Regions from separate parts of the Brevibacillus choshinensis genome, predicted to be linked through region 2. Evidence: riboswitches for the same ligand, from Rfam matches in the RefSeq annotation. Region 2 holds a riboswitch; each other region holds the start of a gene.
The links. A riboswitch is a leader RNA that binds a small molecule or an ion and turns the genes downstream of it on or off. The one in region 2 is predicted to bind S-adenosylmethionine.
Positions count from the first base shown of each region.

Region 1: it holds a riboswitch for S-adenosylmethionine, as region 2 does, so the genes downstream of both, JNE38_RS19675 (aminotransferase class I/II-fold pyridoxal phosphate-dependent enzyme) here and JNE38_RS19045 (homoserine dehydrogenase) in region 2, are expected to answer to the same signal.
Region 3: it holds a riboswitch for S-adenosylmethionine, as region 2 does, so the genes downstream of both, metK (methionine adenosyltransferase) here and JNE38_RS19045 (homoserine dehydrogenase) in region 2, are expected to answer to the same signal.

Region 1 covers NZ_CP069127.1:3,911,943-3,917,124, forward strand. Annotated here, with positions in the region: gene JNE38_RS19660 (PhoH family protein) at 1-94, opposite strand, end outside; gene JNE38_RS19665 (YhcN/YlaJ family sporulation lipoprotein) at 270-890, shown strand; gene JNE38_RS19670 (trans-sulfuration enzyme family protein) at 943-2,133, opposite strand; gene JNE38_RS19675 (aminotransferase class I/II-fold pyridoxal phosphate-dependent enzyme) at 2,130-3,293, opposite strand; SAM riboswitch class I at 3,387-3,512, opposite strand; gene JNE38_RS19680 (pyridoxamine 5'-phosphate oxidase family protein) at 3,599-4,057, opposite strand; gene JNE38_RS19685 (DUF5665 domain-containing protein) at 4,234-4,533, shown strand; gene JNE38_RS19690 (hypothetical protein) at 4,540-5,182, opposite strand, start outside.
Region 2 covers NZ_CP069127.1:3,772,810-3,777,991, reverse strand. Annotated here, with positions in the region: gene JNE38_RS19055 (sensor histidine kinase) at 1-174, shown strand, start outside; gene JNE38_RS19050 (DinB family protein) at 204-719, shown strand; SAM riboswitch class I at 846-954, shown strand; SAM riboswitch class I at 1,033-1,142, shown strand; gene JNE38_RS19045 (homoserine dehydrogenase) at 1,234-2,502, shown strand; gene JNE38_RS19040 (aminotransferase) at 2,562-3,689, opposite strand; gene JNE38_RS19035 (ornithine cyclodeaminase family protein) at 3,721-4,776, opposite strand; gene JNE38_RS19030 (LysR family transcriptional regulator) at 4,912-5,182, shown strand, end outside.
Region 3 covers NZ_CP069127.1:5,693,348-5,698,529, forward strand. Annotated here, with positions in the region: gene JNE38_RS28450 (sensor histidine kinase) at 1-709, opposite strand, end outside; gene JNE38_RS28455 (polysaccharide deacetylase family protein) at 706-1,494, opposite strand; gene metK (methionine adenosyltransferase) at 1,864-3,075, opposite strand; SAM riboswitch class I at 3,210-3,310, opposite strand; gene JNE38_RS28465 (hypothetical protein) at 3,364-3,810, opposite strand; gene JNE38_RS28470 (S8 family peptidase) at 3,838-5,182, opposite strand, start outside.

The sequences.
Region 1 (5,182 bases), 140 kb from region 2:
CTGCCGGTATGACAATTTCGTTGTCGGCGAAGGAAAACATCGCCCGTGGATCTTGCAGGAGTACGTTGGTGTCCAGTACGTAGATTTTCTTCAAAATCTCGCCTCCTATTACCCTTCTTATATAAGCTATGCATTTTTTGGAGGGATGCTCTGGTGCGGCGACGTGATGTACTACAGTTTATGTCGAGCCAGACACAGATAGACGGACCATTCCCAGAATGAAAACAAGCTCACAGGACAAAATACTCATAACCGCTGGGAAAGGGAGAATGCCTGTGAAACGGACCGCTACCATCTGCCTTGGTATCTGCTTATTGCTCACTGCCTGCATGTCAGGCAATAAACCGCCGGCCAACCAGGCTGCACCGCAGCCCAACCAACAAGTGCCGCATACCCAACGCGTGCAGCAAACGGCTCCGCAGCCTACCTATAACCAATCTTCGCAGGCGACTGCGGATCGTCTCGTCCAGCTGGCAACACGCGTAAAAAAGGTAAATGGAGCGACTGCTGTCGTCATCGGAAAAATGGCGGTGGTCGGTATCAATGTTGATCCACATCTGGATCGCCCGGAAGTGGGAGTCATCAAATACTCTGTTGCCGAAGCCTTGAAGGAAGATCCCCAAGGCGCAACTGCCATCGTGACAGCCGACCCTGATATCGTGCAGCGCCTCCGTGAAATGACGGCTGACATCCGCAGAGGCCATCCTGTATCCGGCTTCGCCGAGGAGCTCGCGGATATCGTGGGGCGTATCATGCCACAGCTGCCGCGTGATGTGAGAAAACGGGAAGAGACACCTTCGCAAGAAAATGAACAGCGCATCAATAAAAGCAACAAATCTACGCCACGGGGAAATCAGGGCATCAACGTGAATCGCACCGGCGCGCCATAAAGAAGGCAGCGCTGGCATTAGAACGAAACGAAAAAGAGGCATTCGCCCGGAGCTACGCCCGAGAGAATGCCTCTTTTTTATTTTGGACTTCTACGGTTACAGGAGGCAATGCTTCCAAAGCCTGCTGCAAGTCCTGAATCAAATCATCCACATCTTCCAGTCCAGCCGATAGCCGGATCAAGCCGTCCGTAATCCCGCGGATCTCTCTTTCCGCTGCCGGCATAGACGCGTGGGACATGGCAGCCGGATAGGAAAGAATGGTTTCCACCGCTCCCAGACTTACCGCAACGATCGGCAGCCTTACCCGGTCAAACAACGCTTTGGCCCGTTCTCTGCTCCCTACATCAAAAGACAGAACGGCACCATGTCCGCTCGCTTGCGCTACCTGGATTCCGTGGCCTGGGTGATCAGGCAATCCGGTGTAGTAGACACGGCTGACAGCAGGATGGTCGTTCAGCCAATTGGCGATTTTCTCGGCAGTCCGTGTGCTGACATCGAGCCTCGCCTTCAATGTCTTCAAACCGCGCATCACCAGCCAGCAGTCCTGTACACCTAAGATGGCCCCCATCCCATTTTGGATAAAGTAGAGCTGCTCCCCCAAAGCCGCATCTTTGGTTACCGCCAGCCCTGCCACGACGTCACTGTGTCCCCCAATGAACTTCGTGGCGCTATGGATCACGATATCGGCACCCAATTCCAAGGGACGCTGGTAATATGGCGTCAAGAATGTATTGTCCACAATGACCAACAAATCATGCTCTTTTCCGATTTGACAGACTGCTGCGAGATCTGTCACTTTCAAAGTAGGGTTTGAAGGTGTCTCCAGATAAATACCACGTGTCGATGGCTGAATGGCCGCCCTGACTTCTTCCAGTTTGGTCGCGTCTACAAACGTCACGGTAATCCCCATCCGAGACAATACTCTCGTCAAGAAGCGGAATGTCCCTCCGTACACGTCCTCTGCCACGACTACATGATCCCCCGCCGAGAAAAGCATGAACACGCTGGAGATCGCTGCCATGCCGGATGCAAAAGCGAAACCGCGCTCTCCCCCCTCCAATCCGGCAATGGCGTCCTCCAAGGCTTGACGGGTAGGGTTTCCGGATCTGGCGTAATCAAACGTAGTCGGGCGGTCCAAATCAGCCTGATGAAAGGTGGACGCCTGATAGATCGGAACGGACGACGCGCCTGTGACCGAATCAAAGCACGATGTTCCATGCAGCACTTTTGTAGCAAAATTCATCGCACATTCCCTCCAACCGTCAGGCTCGCATCCAACGCCTCGCACAAATCCGCGATGAGGTCGTCTGGATGTTCAATCCCTACGGAGAGGCGGAGCAGCCGGTCACAGACACCTACGTACTCCCGAATCTCAGCCGGGATATCGGCGTGTGTCTGCGTCGCCGGGTATGTACACAGCGATTCTACGCCACCCAGACTTTCCGCAAACGAAACGATGCGCAGGTTTTTCAGGAAAGGCTTTACTTGATCAGCTGATCGTACACGGAAGGAAACCATCCCGCTGTAACCATTCGATTGCTTTTGCTGAATATCATGACCTGGGTGCTCAGACAGGCCCGGGTAAAAGACTTCTGTTACAGCAGGATGCTCACGCAGCTTGGCTGCGACAGCAAATGCATTCGCTTGATGGCGCTCCATGCGCAGTGCCAGCGTCTTCATCCCGCGCAAGAGAAGCCAGCAGTCTTGCGGCCCCAATACGGCCCCGATCGAATTGTGCAAAAAACGGATTTTTTCCGATAACTCTTGTCCTTTTGTCACGATCAAACCGGCAAGCACGTCATTATGTCCACCCAGATATTTGGTGGCGCTGTGCAGGACGATATCTGCTCCGAGCTCAAGTGGGCGTTGACAATACGGGGTCATGAAGGTATTGTCTACAATCGTCAGCAGGCCATGACTCTTTGCGATCTTCGCCACGCCGGCGATGTCGGTAATTTGGATCAGCGGATTCGTCGGAGTCTCCACGAGTATGGCTTTGGTCTGTGGCTTCACTGCCTGCTCCACCAATTCCAGATCACGCAGATCGACATAGCTAAACGAAAGTCCATAACGGGACAATACCTGCTCGAACAGCCGGTAGGTTCCCCCGTACAGGTCCAGTGAGACAATCAGATGATCTCCTTGGGAAAACAGCCCCATGACCGTATGGATAGCAGCCATGCCTGACGCACACGCGAACCCTCCGTCCCCCGCTTCCGCGCTCGCGATCGTCTCTTCCAAGACCGTGCGCGTCGGATTCGCAGTCCGAGTGTAATCAAATCCTGTGCTTTCCCCCAAAGTAGGATGGCGATAAGCTGTTGAGTAGTAGACCGGAAAGTTAACGGCCCCTGTTGTTTCGTCTTTTCCCACGCCCGCCTGAACTAGTTTCGTCTCCAAATGCATCTGATTTCTCTCCCTCCATAGTGTACGAGGGGCATGAAAAAAGCCCCCTTTCGTCTGAAAGAAGGCTTTGTTTACGTCGCCGTAAGCAAGACCTTCTCATCTTTCAGAGTTTGATAACTCTGCAGGAATTAGCACCATTATCTCCCTGTAACGTAAACCGTACAGGTGATTGGTTGCCGGGCATCATCGGGCCAGTCCCTCCGCCTCTCTGGATAAGAAGATTGCTATTCAATTTGATTGATCCTAATACTAATGGATGGATCACTGCCTTGTCAACAAGATTTTCCACTGGGAAGACATCCGCATCAATTTGCGTTTCTCAAGGCTTCCATCACTTGATTGTCGAGCTTGGCCGCTGCATTCTTGTCGTACGTTTTTTCATACTGCGGCTCAACGGAAATGCGGGAGCCGTAAAACATGATGTCCCGGACCGCTTCGATCTTGATTTCGACCATCGCCAGCTTCAGCGGCACACCCTCCAGCCGCTCTGTTTTTACCGCGGCACGACCGTTGATGGCAAAGGACGAACCCGCACCGATCAGATGCAATACCACCTGCGGCTCCTTGGCAATATTGGCCAGAATCCGCGAGCGATTATCGACAGCAAAACGAATGGTATCAACGGTTGCCGCATACGTCCACGACAAGGAACTGAGCGCTGGAGAGCCCGATTCATGATCGATCGTTCCCAGGGTAACAAAGCGCTCTTTCTGCAAAAGCTCAAACAATTCTTCCGACAGGGATTGGGAAACGGTTTCTGCCATTCCGATGCCTCCTCGAGTACGATTTGTACGTATATTGTACCCCCCTGCTGGGCGATAGGCAACGCTTCCGGTTCCTTGCTTCTCATTTCTTTTTTCCCTAAACTGGGTAATAGAGATAAACTTGATCCGAAACGGAGGTTTGTCGTGTGTCCCCTACTGACCGCCTGTTGGTCCAAATGGAGCAGTTGATGAAAGAAATCGAAGAAGTCCGCAAGCTCAATGAACGCATGGATAAAATCGCCATGTTCATGGAAGATATTCGTTTAGCCGATATCGTGCAAAATTACACAGCCCCGCGCAAGCTGCTCTGGATTAATTTCCTCGCAGGTCTTGCCCGGGGTCTGGGCCTTACTATTGGGACTGCTCTCGTGCTTGCCTTGCTTGGTTCGCTTTTAACTCAATTTTTATCCATACCGATCATTGGAGACTACATAAAGGAGCTCGTGGATTACGTGCAGCCCTATAATCAGCCGTAACGATCCTTAGTTGTCTTCGTCCTCGTCGTGGTCATCACGGTCATTGTCGTCGTCATCATCTTGGCCGTGTTGATTCCACTCCCCTTGCTTTTTCCAATATCCGTACGCGTTCCCGTTTGGTACGTGCTTCTCTTTTACTTTTTTGTCTTTTTTATCTTTCTTGTCTTTTTTATCATCGTCTTCGTCTTTGTTCGCTTGGTTCTCCATTGCCTCTGTGATGGCCTTTTTGATGCTTTCCGTCATGTCAGCCTGTTTGACCAGCTTGTCATCTACATACAGCTCGAGGCGAACCGCTTGCGCATCGAAAGAACCCTGCTTGATAGACAGCTTCAGGGAGTATTCCCCTTTGTCATTTGGCTTCACTTCTTGCTTTTTGCCATCCAGTGTTGTAACGAACAGCTTAACACCCTTATTCTTGGACCAGCCCACTACGGTTCCTTTGAGCTGAATGCTCTTGTTTTTCGGGTCGAGGGCAGCTGTTCCTGAGATTGCGTACGTTTTTACCGCTTCTTTGTCTGGAGCGTTTACGACTTCTACTGCGATAGAGTCAGAGTCGAGCTTTTCGCCGTTCTCATATACCTCGATCGTGGCTTTACCAGTCGTGGACTTGACTTCTTTCAATGTAACGCTGAAGCTGCCCACACCATCC
Region 2 (5,182 bases):
TATTCTACGAAATCAAGCGGCACTGGCCTCGGATTGACCTACTCTTTTCAGGTGATTCGCGCTATCGGGGGCTCTGTAGCTGTTCAAAGCGAGCCGAGAGCGGGGACTCGTTTTACCATATCACTCCCGCTGTATGACTTTGAAGAGGAGGCGCCGGCTGCCAGTACGGGTTGATCGCAACCAATCAAAAGGAGGAAGATAAGATGATGAATCGGCCGACAAGTGACGAATACGCCGCTTACTATGGGAAATACATTGCTCTGGTTCCAGATGGGAGTTTGCCAGAATGGTTATCCCGTCAGCTGGAGGAAACCGCAATGATGCTCTCTGGTCTTACAAATGAGCAGGAGATTTTCCGTTACGCTCCTGGAAAATGGTCGGTAAAAGAAGTGCTCGGACATCTCATCGACACGGAGAGAATCATGAGCTATCGTTTGCTGAGGATTGCCAGAGGAGACGAGACTCCTTTGGCCGGATATGAAGATGAGGCTTATGTGCTTCAGGGCTCCTTTGACTCGCGTCCGATGTCAGCGCTGCTGGAGGAGTTCCGGGCGGTGCGCGGATCCACGCTTGCCCTCATAAATGGGGTGCCCGAGGAAGCCTGGACGCGCAGGGGGCTTGCCAATAACAGCGAACTCTCGGCGAGGGCATTGGCCTACATCATCGCGGGCCATGAGCTCCATCACCGCAAGCTTCTTTCGGAAAGATATCATCTCTAGAAATAGCTCCGCCAGTTTCGCTTCAATCATTCAGGGCGGCTTGGGTGCATTCGTTCCGAAATAGCGTGAATTTTGTGTTGACGGATCGGATGGAATTTCTTAGAATAAACTTCAACAGCATACTAGTTCTTATCCAGAGAGGTGGAGGGTCTGGCCCTATGAAGCCCGGCAACCGTCATGAAGTTTGTGACAAGGTGCCAATTCCTGCGAGACTGTACGTCTCGAAAGATAAGAAGCGGGTCACTCGTATACGTGAATGAGAACCTTCTTCTTATCGAAGAAGGTTTTTTTGATTTCTTCAAAACTACATACTTTCTTATCCAGAGAGGTGGAGGGACTGGCCCGATGAAGCCCGGCAACCGTCACGTAGTAGGTGACAAGGTGCCAATTCCTGCAGGATGCTTGCGTCCTGGGAGATAAGGAGAGGGAATGCAGCGATGCCAACCAACCTTCTTCTTATCGAAGAAGGTTTTTTGTTTGTTTTGTTTGACAGACTGCTGATGGGGTGAATGAGATGAGTGCTGGAGTTGTTAAGGTAGGGCTGTTGGGATTGGGAACGGTAGGTGGCGGTGTGATCAAAACCATCCGCTCCCAACAGGAGAAGCTTTCCTCACGCTTGGGAAAACGGATCGAGATCGTCAAAGCGCTGGTGCGCGATTCGGAAAAGGAAAGAGCCGTGGAGCTTGACAGATCTGTGCTGACCACTGACTTTGAAGAAGTGCTCAAGAGTGATGTGGACATTGTGGTGGAGGTCATGGGTGGAGTCGAGCCGACGTATGATTATGTCCGCGCTTTGATTGAAAAGGGATGTCATGTGGTCACAGCCAACAAGGAGCTGCTAGCGAAAAGAGGAACCGAGCTCGTGGATCTGGCCAATCGTCATCAGGTCCATTTGGCTTATGAAGCGAGTGTAGCGGGCGGGATTCCCATCCTCAGCGTTCTGCGCCAATTCCTCCGCACCAATGACATCAACGGCGTGCGCGGTATCCTGAACGGCACGACCAACTTCATTTTGACGAAAATGGAGACCGAGCAGCTGCCGTACCAGGAGGTTCTCAGACAGGCGCAGGAGCTGGGTTATGCCGAAGCGGACCCTCGCTCGGACGTGGAAGGCTTTGATGCGATGTACAAATTGTACATTTTAGCTCAGCTCGTCTACGGAGAGTCGCTGCCGCTCGCCGAGGTGAAGAGGAGGGGCATTGCAGACCTAACCTCCGGGCAGATCCGCATCGCGAGTGAGCTCGGGTATCGGATCAAGCTGATCGCCCAGGCCCAGCAGGCTCCGGAAGGCATTCGCTTATCGGTAGAGCCGACCATGCTGCCGACGAACCATCCGCTGGCCCAAATCCAGGACGCGTTCAATGCTGTGCAGTTGTCGGGGAATATTGTGGGAGATCTTCTGTTTACAGGCAGAGGAGCAGGGGAATTGCCGACTGCGAGTGCAGTCGTGGAGGACCTGGCTTACCTGCTGACACAGCCGTTCACTCCGCATCCGGAGTGGAAGGAAACGGAGGCGGCGACAGGTTCGGTAACCCAGCAAAACGGGGACCATTCCCTCTGTTACCTGGAAGGCTCCGCACCTGCGGCGACGCCCGATCGCGTTTTGCACTTTTTGCGTCACGCGGGAGTGGACGTACACAAGCTCAAGGTACAGTTCGACCTAGGAGGAGTTCTGCGTGCCGGATTGATCACCAGCGGCATGCGTGCAGAGCACGAGGAATTGTTACAGTCGGATTTTGGCTTGCAGGTCCGATGCTTCCCCTTGCTAGGAAGCGTTGAGTGAAGCACGTCCTACAGAATGCAAAAGGCTGCGGAGAAATATATCTCCACAGCCTTGTTTCGTTAACGAATGGAACGGATGTACTCGGATACTTTCTGCAGTCCTTGGCGAAGCATTTCTGTTTCGCAAGCATAGCCAATCCGTACCCAGCCTTCCAAATCAAAGCAGCTGCCAGGAGTCAGGAAGGCGCCGGTTTCCTTTAGCAGACCCTTGCAAAAGTCTACGGATGTAACCGGAAGATCCACTTTCAGCATCGCGGTCGTACCTGCACGCGGTTTTACGTATGTGACGGAAGGCTCCCCGGCCACCCACGCATCCAGAATGGCTAGGTTATCCTTGATGATTTTGCGATTGCGTCCAAGAATCCGATCGTAGTTTTTCATGGCGTGTACCGCCAAAATATCATCGAGCATCCCCACACTGATCGTCGTATAGTCGCGGTGCTTGATGCATTCCTCGATCACATCCTGTGGGGCCGCGATCCACCCGAGGCGAAGTCCAGCCAGCGAGAGGGCTTTTGACATGCTAGAAGTGCTGATCCCTTTTTCGTACAGATCGGCGACGGATGGGACGATGAGGTCATCCTCCTGCAAAAGATTGCGATACACCTCGTCGCACAGCAGGTAAGCCCCGCAGGAACGTGCGATTTCCACGATTCCCTCCAGAAGCTCGCGTTCGATGATTGCACCGGAAGGATTGTTCGGATTGTTGATGCAGATCAGCTTCGTGTTTTCCCGAACGAGGGAGCGCAGCTCGTCCAGGTCAGGCAAGTAGCCGTTTTCCGGCTTCAAATGGAGCAAATCAACGGAAGCTCCGAAAGATTTCGGTACATCATATATTTGCTGATAGGTAGGGTGGACGGAAATGACATGGTCGCCGGGCTTCACGAGCGAATAGAAAACGAGGAAGTTGGCGGCGATGCCTCCGTTCATGACGAGCACTTGCTTCGAATCGATGGTTTCATACAGCTCGGAGACGAGAGTACGGAACTCGGGAGAGCCTTCGATATGGCCGTACGTCAGCTTTTTATCATAGAGGGAACGGAAAAAGTCAGCGGGATTGGTACCGTCGATGGAGATGAGCTCTTCTATGGTCAATGAATCCACGCACGTCTCTGCAATGTTGTAGGTTGCACTCATTTCGTACTTGTTCATCCAGTCTTCTACTGCAAACAGCTTAATATCCATCATGCTTCCTCCTTTTTCATGACCCGAAATGGGCTTACAGCTGGGCGACCGTACCTATGCCTTTTTCTTCCGCTTTTTTGAGAATGTAGTCTGCAGTGATCAGATCCTGCAGGGCGATTCCCGTACTGTCGTAGATAGTGATGTCTTGATCGGACAGGCGGCCTGGCGTTCGGCCCAGAATGACACTTCCGATTTCAGCGACAATATCCTCTTTGGAGATCAGACCTTTTTGGACGGCTACTTTGGTTTCACCGACGTTGATGGCCTGCGTTACGTCATCCACGAAGACGCGAGCGGTTGTAAACAGATTCTCATCAATTTCCTGTTTTCCTGCCATATCCGCGCCGATGCAGGAGAAATGAGTGCCGGGTTTGACCCATTCTTTCATGATGAGCGGCTTGTGCGATGGGGTGGCAGTGATGATGATGTCTGCTTCCCCAGTCGCCCCTCGTATGTCGTCTGTCGCCGCGTACTCAATCTCGATACGATCCAGCAAGGTCTGGTAGAGCTCCCGGTCATCCCGATAGTGCGTAAGAAACATCTCATGGAGCCTTTCTTTTGCCGTGGCACAAAAGTTTGCGGCTTTTTCATAGGAGTTCGCATTGTAGACCGTTACTTTTTTGATGTTCTTCATGGTGATGAGAGTCGCCATGATTTCGTAGGCAGCCAAATGCCCGCAGCCTACCAAAAGGAGATGCTCCGATTCCGGTCTGGCGAAATATTTCGCCCCGATTCCCCCCGCAGCACCTGTGCGCATCAGTGTCACAGGCTCGCCACTCATCATGCCTTTGGGTACCCCTGTTTGGCTGTCCAGCACCAAGACAAAGCCGACGAGAGCCGGAAGATCTTTCGCAGGATTGTCCCCAAACCACGAAACCAGCTTCAAACCGAAAATATGAGCCCCCGTCAAATGACCGGACTTGATGTCCATATCCGCTTTCCCAGGAGCAAATTCATGAAACACCATGGGAAACAATGAAGCCTCTTTTTGTTCCTTCAACGTATAAGCGCGTTCTACCAGCTCGATCACGTGCTTCATATCGAGCAGCTTCTTTACGCTTTCCTGGTCGATCACTCTGAATGGAAACATGCTAAATTCCCCTCTCTCTATCTGGTCTACATGATCTGGCTTTGACTTTAGCATAGAATAAAATAATAATGAAATTAGCGTATTCAATAGTAACCATTGAATTCTTAGAGAACTTACGTGCTTGGGGGGAGCGGGATGGAGCTTCGTACGTTAAAAACATTTCAGGTAGTGGCAGACCAGCTCAATTTAACCAAAGCTGCCGAACTGCTCGGATATACACAGCCTACGATCACGCTGCAAATACAGACGCTGGAAAAAGAAATTGGCCATGCTTTGTTTAATCGGGTCGGGAAAAAGACGTTTCTCACCCCTGCGGGCAAAATGATGAAGGAGCATGTGGACAAGCTGTTTGCCGTGGTCTCTCAGATGGACAAAGCGATCAAGCTCTTGGACGGGCCTTATGGTA
Region 3 (5,182 bases), 1.9 Mb from region 2:
TTCGTACGTCGGACAAGCTCATGCGTACCATTTCTTTCAACTCATGCAATTCCATTTGCGCTTCGAGAATGCGCTCATTTTTCAACATTCTTTCGACGATCTCCGAACGCAGCACCACATTGGCCATCGATTGCGCTGGTCCATCGTGGATTTCCCGCGCTACGCGTTTGCGCTCTTCCTCCTGGGCCTGGATCACTCTCAGACCCATGAGCTGGTGCTGCTTGGCGGACTCCAATGCCTCTCCGATCTTACTCAGATCGCCGGTCAAATACCCGAGCACAACACCCATTTGGGACACCAGCTTCTCTGCACGATCGATCGTCACTTCCAGCGTGCGCAATTGGCGCTCCAGATCGTTGCGCCTTCGCTTCAAGTTATTTTCCCGCTCCCGGTAAATCGATAGCTCGACCTGGATGCGACTCGCTTCTTCATACGCGATCCGGATGTCTTCCTCCGTGTACATATGGAAATTGCGGCTTACCAACACCAGACGGTTACGAGACTTGCGATACGCCAGCTCCAGCGCATCAACCTTCTGAATCACCTTGGAAATCTCCTGGCGCAGTTCATGAAGATCTAGCTTCAGGGAGTTTCCTTGCTGTCTTGCATTTTCAGCTATATCAAATATTTGGGTTTTGCTTGTCTCCACGGTTTCAATCGTTCGTTTAATAACTCCATCGAGCATGCTAATGTCAATCGCCTTGTTCATGATTGCTCTCCTTCAAACTCATTTTTCGCTTTCGTGAACAGCTGATGGAGGCTCGTTACATCCGTATCACTTATTCCCACATCAAACCTGGGAATGGCGAATGGATTCGTTCCACTTTTCACGACTCCTGGAGTGGACGTAAATACATAGCGGTAACCGGCTTGCTGGGCAGTCTCTGTTACAATGCTGCTCGTGTAACCATATGGCAATGAAATCGCATTCACAGATTGACCTGTCCATTCGCCAAGACCGACTCGGGACATGCTGAAGTCCACATAAAGGCGATCCCTGTATTCCTGCTCGACTTCCAAACGTTGCAGATCTTCCCGGTATACAGGAGCCGTCTCGGGTCCCAGCTCTCCCCACTCATTTTGCTCTTGCTTGTCATGGAGACTATACGTGTGGGATCCAAAAGCAGCCAGCCCTGACGCTTGCATTTCTCTTACTTGTTGACGAGTAAGCGGTGTTGTCATGTTCTTTCGGTTTCGATCCGCAGAATCACGCAATCGGTCCGCGATGACAAAATTCGCAGAAGGATAACCGTAGCTCTTAAGGATCGGAAACGCTTGGGTGTAATAGCTCTCGTAACCGTCGTCAAACGTAATCAATACTGCATTTTCAGTAGAAAGATCGCCACTTTCCATAAATCGTGCAAATTCATCCAGTGAGATCGGATGCAATCCATTTTCATGTAAAAAGGATATTTGCGCGGCAAACTGTTCAGGCGTGATCGAATAGCGCTGATCCGAACGCTCCGCAACATGATGATACGCTAAAACAACCACGAAATCTCTATACCATTGTTTCGGTATTATCGTTGCTTTTTTTAAGGGCGTGACGTTTGGCTCAGCATTCTGCTCTGCGCTTATGCTCTTAGACGTATCAACATGGGGAAAAGGTTGCACTTCCGGGACATTTCTTTTTTCTTCCTGTCCCCTTCCCATGATGCCTGCCGTCATAATAATCAATAAAAAGGTAACAAACACAATTAGGAAGAGCCTCTTGTTCGGCAAAAAAACCCCTCCTTACTTCCCCATAAGAAGATTCGACATAGTCCTACAAAATCCTTTGTATGCCAATCCCCAATAAATGGGCGGAGAACTGATCAAAAAAAGAGCCTAGCATGGTAACTAGGCTCTTTCGTCGGCTACTTCTTATTTCGCCAATGTTGCAGCGTCTTGTTTCAGTGCATCCGCTTTGTCTGTTTGCTCCCAAGGAACATTCAGGTCGTTACGGCCAAAGTGACCGTAAGCTGCTGTTTGCTTGTAAATCGGACGACGCAGGTCCAGTTGCTTGATGATACCAGCAGGACGCAGGTCGAAGTGCTTGCGAACCAGTTTCACGAGATCTTCCTCGGAAACAGTTCCTGTGCCAAATGTATCGACTGCGATGGAAACAGGTTGTGCTACCCCAATTGCATAAGCCACTTGGACTTCGCATTTGTCAGCCAGACCAGCTGCCACGATGTTTTTCGCTACATAACGAGCTGCGTAAGCACCGGAACGGTCCACTTTGGTCGGATCTTTACCGGAGAACGCACCGCCGCCATGACGTGCATAACCGCCGTAGGTATCTACGATGATTTTGCGGCCAGTCAAACCAGCATCCCCTTGTGGTCCGCCGATAACGAAACGGCCAGTTGGGTTGATGAAGTACTTGGTGTCTGCATCCAGCAGTTCTGCTGGAACAACAGGCTTGATTACGTGCTCGACAAGGTCTTTTTTGATTTGCTCGAGAGTAGTCTCAGGAGCATGTTGGGTAGAAATGACGATGGTGTCGATACGAACTGGTTTGTCGCCATCGTATTCAACCGTTACTTGTGTCTTACCATCCGGGCGCAGGTAGGACAGCGTGTCGTTTTTGCGCACTTCAGTCAGACGGCGAGCCAATTGGTGAGCCATGCTGATTGGCAATGGCATCAGCTCAGGTGTTTCGTTGCAAGCAAAACCAAACATCAGACCTTGGTCACCAGCGCCGATCGCTTCGATCTCAGCGTCAGTCATTTGGCCTTCGCGCGCTTCCAGAGCCTGGTCTACACCCAGCGCAATGTCAGCGGATTGTTCGCCGATTGCAGTGATGACACCGCAAGTGTCTGCGTCAAAGCCAAACTTTGCACGATCGTAGCCGATGCCGCGAATGGTTTCGCGAACCAGCTTTTGGATATCTACGTAAGTGTTGGTGGTGATTTCACCAGCAACCAGTACGAGACCCGTAGTTACGGATGTTTCGCAAGCGACACGCGCGTTTGGATCTTTGGACAGAATGGCATCAAGAATGGAATCGGAAATTTGGTCACAAATTTTATCCGGATGTCCTTCGGTTACGGATTCAGATGTGAACAGACGACGACCTTTTTGCAAAGCCATGAGAAAATTACCTCCTTTGACCTCATACAAATAGTGTGGTAGCCGAGTCAGGATTTTATCGACGTAAACGCAATAAAAAAACCTTTTCCAACAAGTCGGAGGAAAAGGTTTGAGCGCTTTTTGCTTCCTTCATCCTCTTATCGGCCAGAACAGATGTCCGTTCTGCTGGTTAGCACCGCTCTAGTCGGTTGCCGGGCTTCATGGGGCCAGTCCCTCCGCCTGCTCTGGATAAGAGTATCCATTACGGATTATAGAATAATTGTTTTTTTCTATGGTGTCAATAGACTTTTACCGCAGCTCATACTTTCCGCGAACCATGATGTGGGAAACGCCGTCGTAATTGGACGCAAGCCGCAAGCCGCGGTTATCGGAGCGTGCGATCAGCAGCAGGTGATTCGTGCCTACGACCGCTCCTCCTTTGAGGTCTACGCCAGCTGTCAGGTCTGTCAGGCCGTCGCCTTTGTTGCCCGCTACTGCTTGTACTTTCCCCGTGCGGACAATAAATTCAGTGCCTTCAAACCCGTACAGTGTCTGTCCAGGATTTACCTCCACGACCGTCAGCGTGCTCCCACCGCCGCCAGCTGCCTGAATTTGCTGATCCACATAACTTTTGGTTACGACCGGATCATCTACAGACCCCGGTACGCCGCCTACTCCATCTGCCATGGCCTGAGAGGCAAACAGTGCCGTACCTCCGATCGCTGCTGCAAGCAAGCCCTTTGTGACTGGTTTCATCAATGATTACCTCCCCAGATGTCGCTATTAGAATTTATAAGCCTTCGTAATCAGTACTACGACCTCTGCCCGCGTGGCGATTCCTTGCGGTTTGAACGTTGCACCGTAGCCGTTCAGCCAATTTCTCGAAGTGAGTGCTTCGATCGCCGGAGAAGCCCAGTGAGTCGTCGGTACATCCCGATAGCTGGACGTGCTGCGCTTGTACAACAACACATTATGCGCCCGCGCAATCATAGAGGCCATCTCGGCGCGTGTAATCGGCTGATCTGGTTTCATTTGCTTGTTCGGGTAGCCTTTCATAATCCCGACCTGATAAGCGATCCCCATGCTGTTGTAAGCCCAGTGCTTCTTGGACAAATCGCGGAAGGTCGTTTTGCCGGTATAGGATGAAGCTACCGGAAGTCCATCTGACCGCATCGCCTGGATGAGCATGGTGGCAAATTGTGCGCGAGTTACCGCTTGGTTGGGCTTGAATGTCGCATCGCTAAAGCCTTTGATAATGCCACGATTGCTCAGACGAACAATCTCCGAACGCGCCCAGTGAGTGGAAATATCGCGGTATCCGCCAACCAACATTTGCTGATTCACTGTCAACCGATACGAATCATATTTAAAGGGAACTCCACTATTCAGACGGATGTAATACTTCCCAGGTTTCAGACGAAGCCCTAAAATTTCCTTGCCCTGATCGGACAATTCCGCTACCTCATTGGTCGAAGCCAAGGCGTAGTTGAAGTTATTCCCATTGTACAAGGCGATTCTCACACCGGATGAGACCGGAACAAAAGGAGCTCGAACATAAACGTATGATTCCGTACTGACAGTAAATTGGAACCAGTCAGAATCGGTGGCGGTCGGCAAAGTTCCGGTCATGACGGTCCCGCCGGCTAACTGGGATGCCTGACGATATGTATCATTAGGCTCGTTCACATCTTTTTTCACAGGTGTAAAGCTGAGGTCCAAGCGGTATTCCCCATTCACCGAGTTTTGCTCATACTCGCTGATCCGCAAGAAATACTTGCCGGGCGAAACTTCTTTTTGGGCCCGCTCTGTCGGGTCATCACGATCCCCGTTGTCATATAGCGGATCCCATATCGTGCTTTTTCCCTGGTCCTGTTTTCCGATCGCCAGAACAGGGTCCATACGCTTGTTATCCGGCGTCACGGTCACATCCAGATGTCCGTATTCACGGACGTAATAGGAAAACCAGTCCTGGTCTCCATCGGTATGGAAGCTGCCGTTTACACTGATCTGATTGCCTACAAGCGGCCTGGCGGTGCCCATCGTGTCATTCGGTTCATTGCGGTCCGGGTTGATGCTGAACTTGCTGGTAAGCACGTAGGAAAAGGCATTCACGCCCCCGTTTCGCACC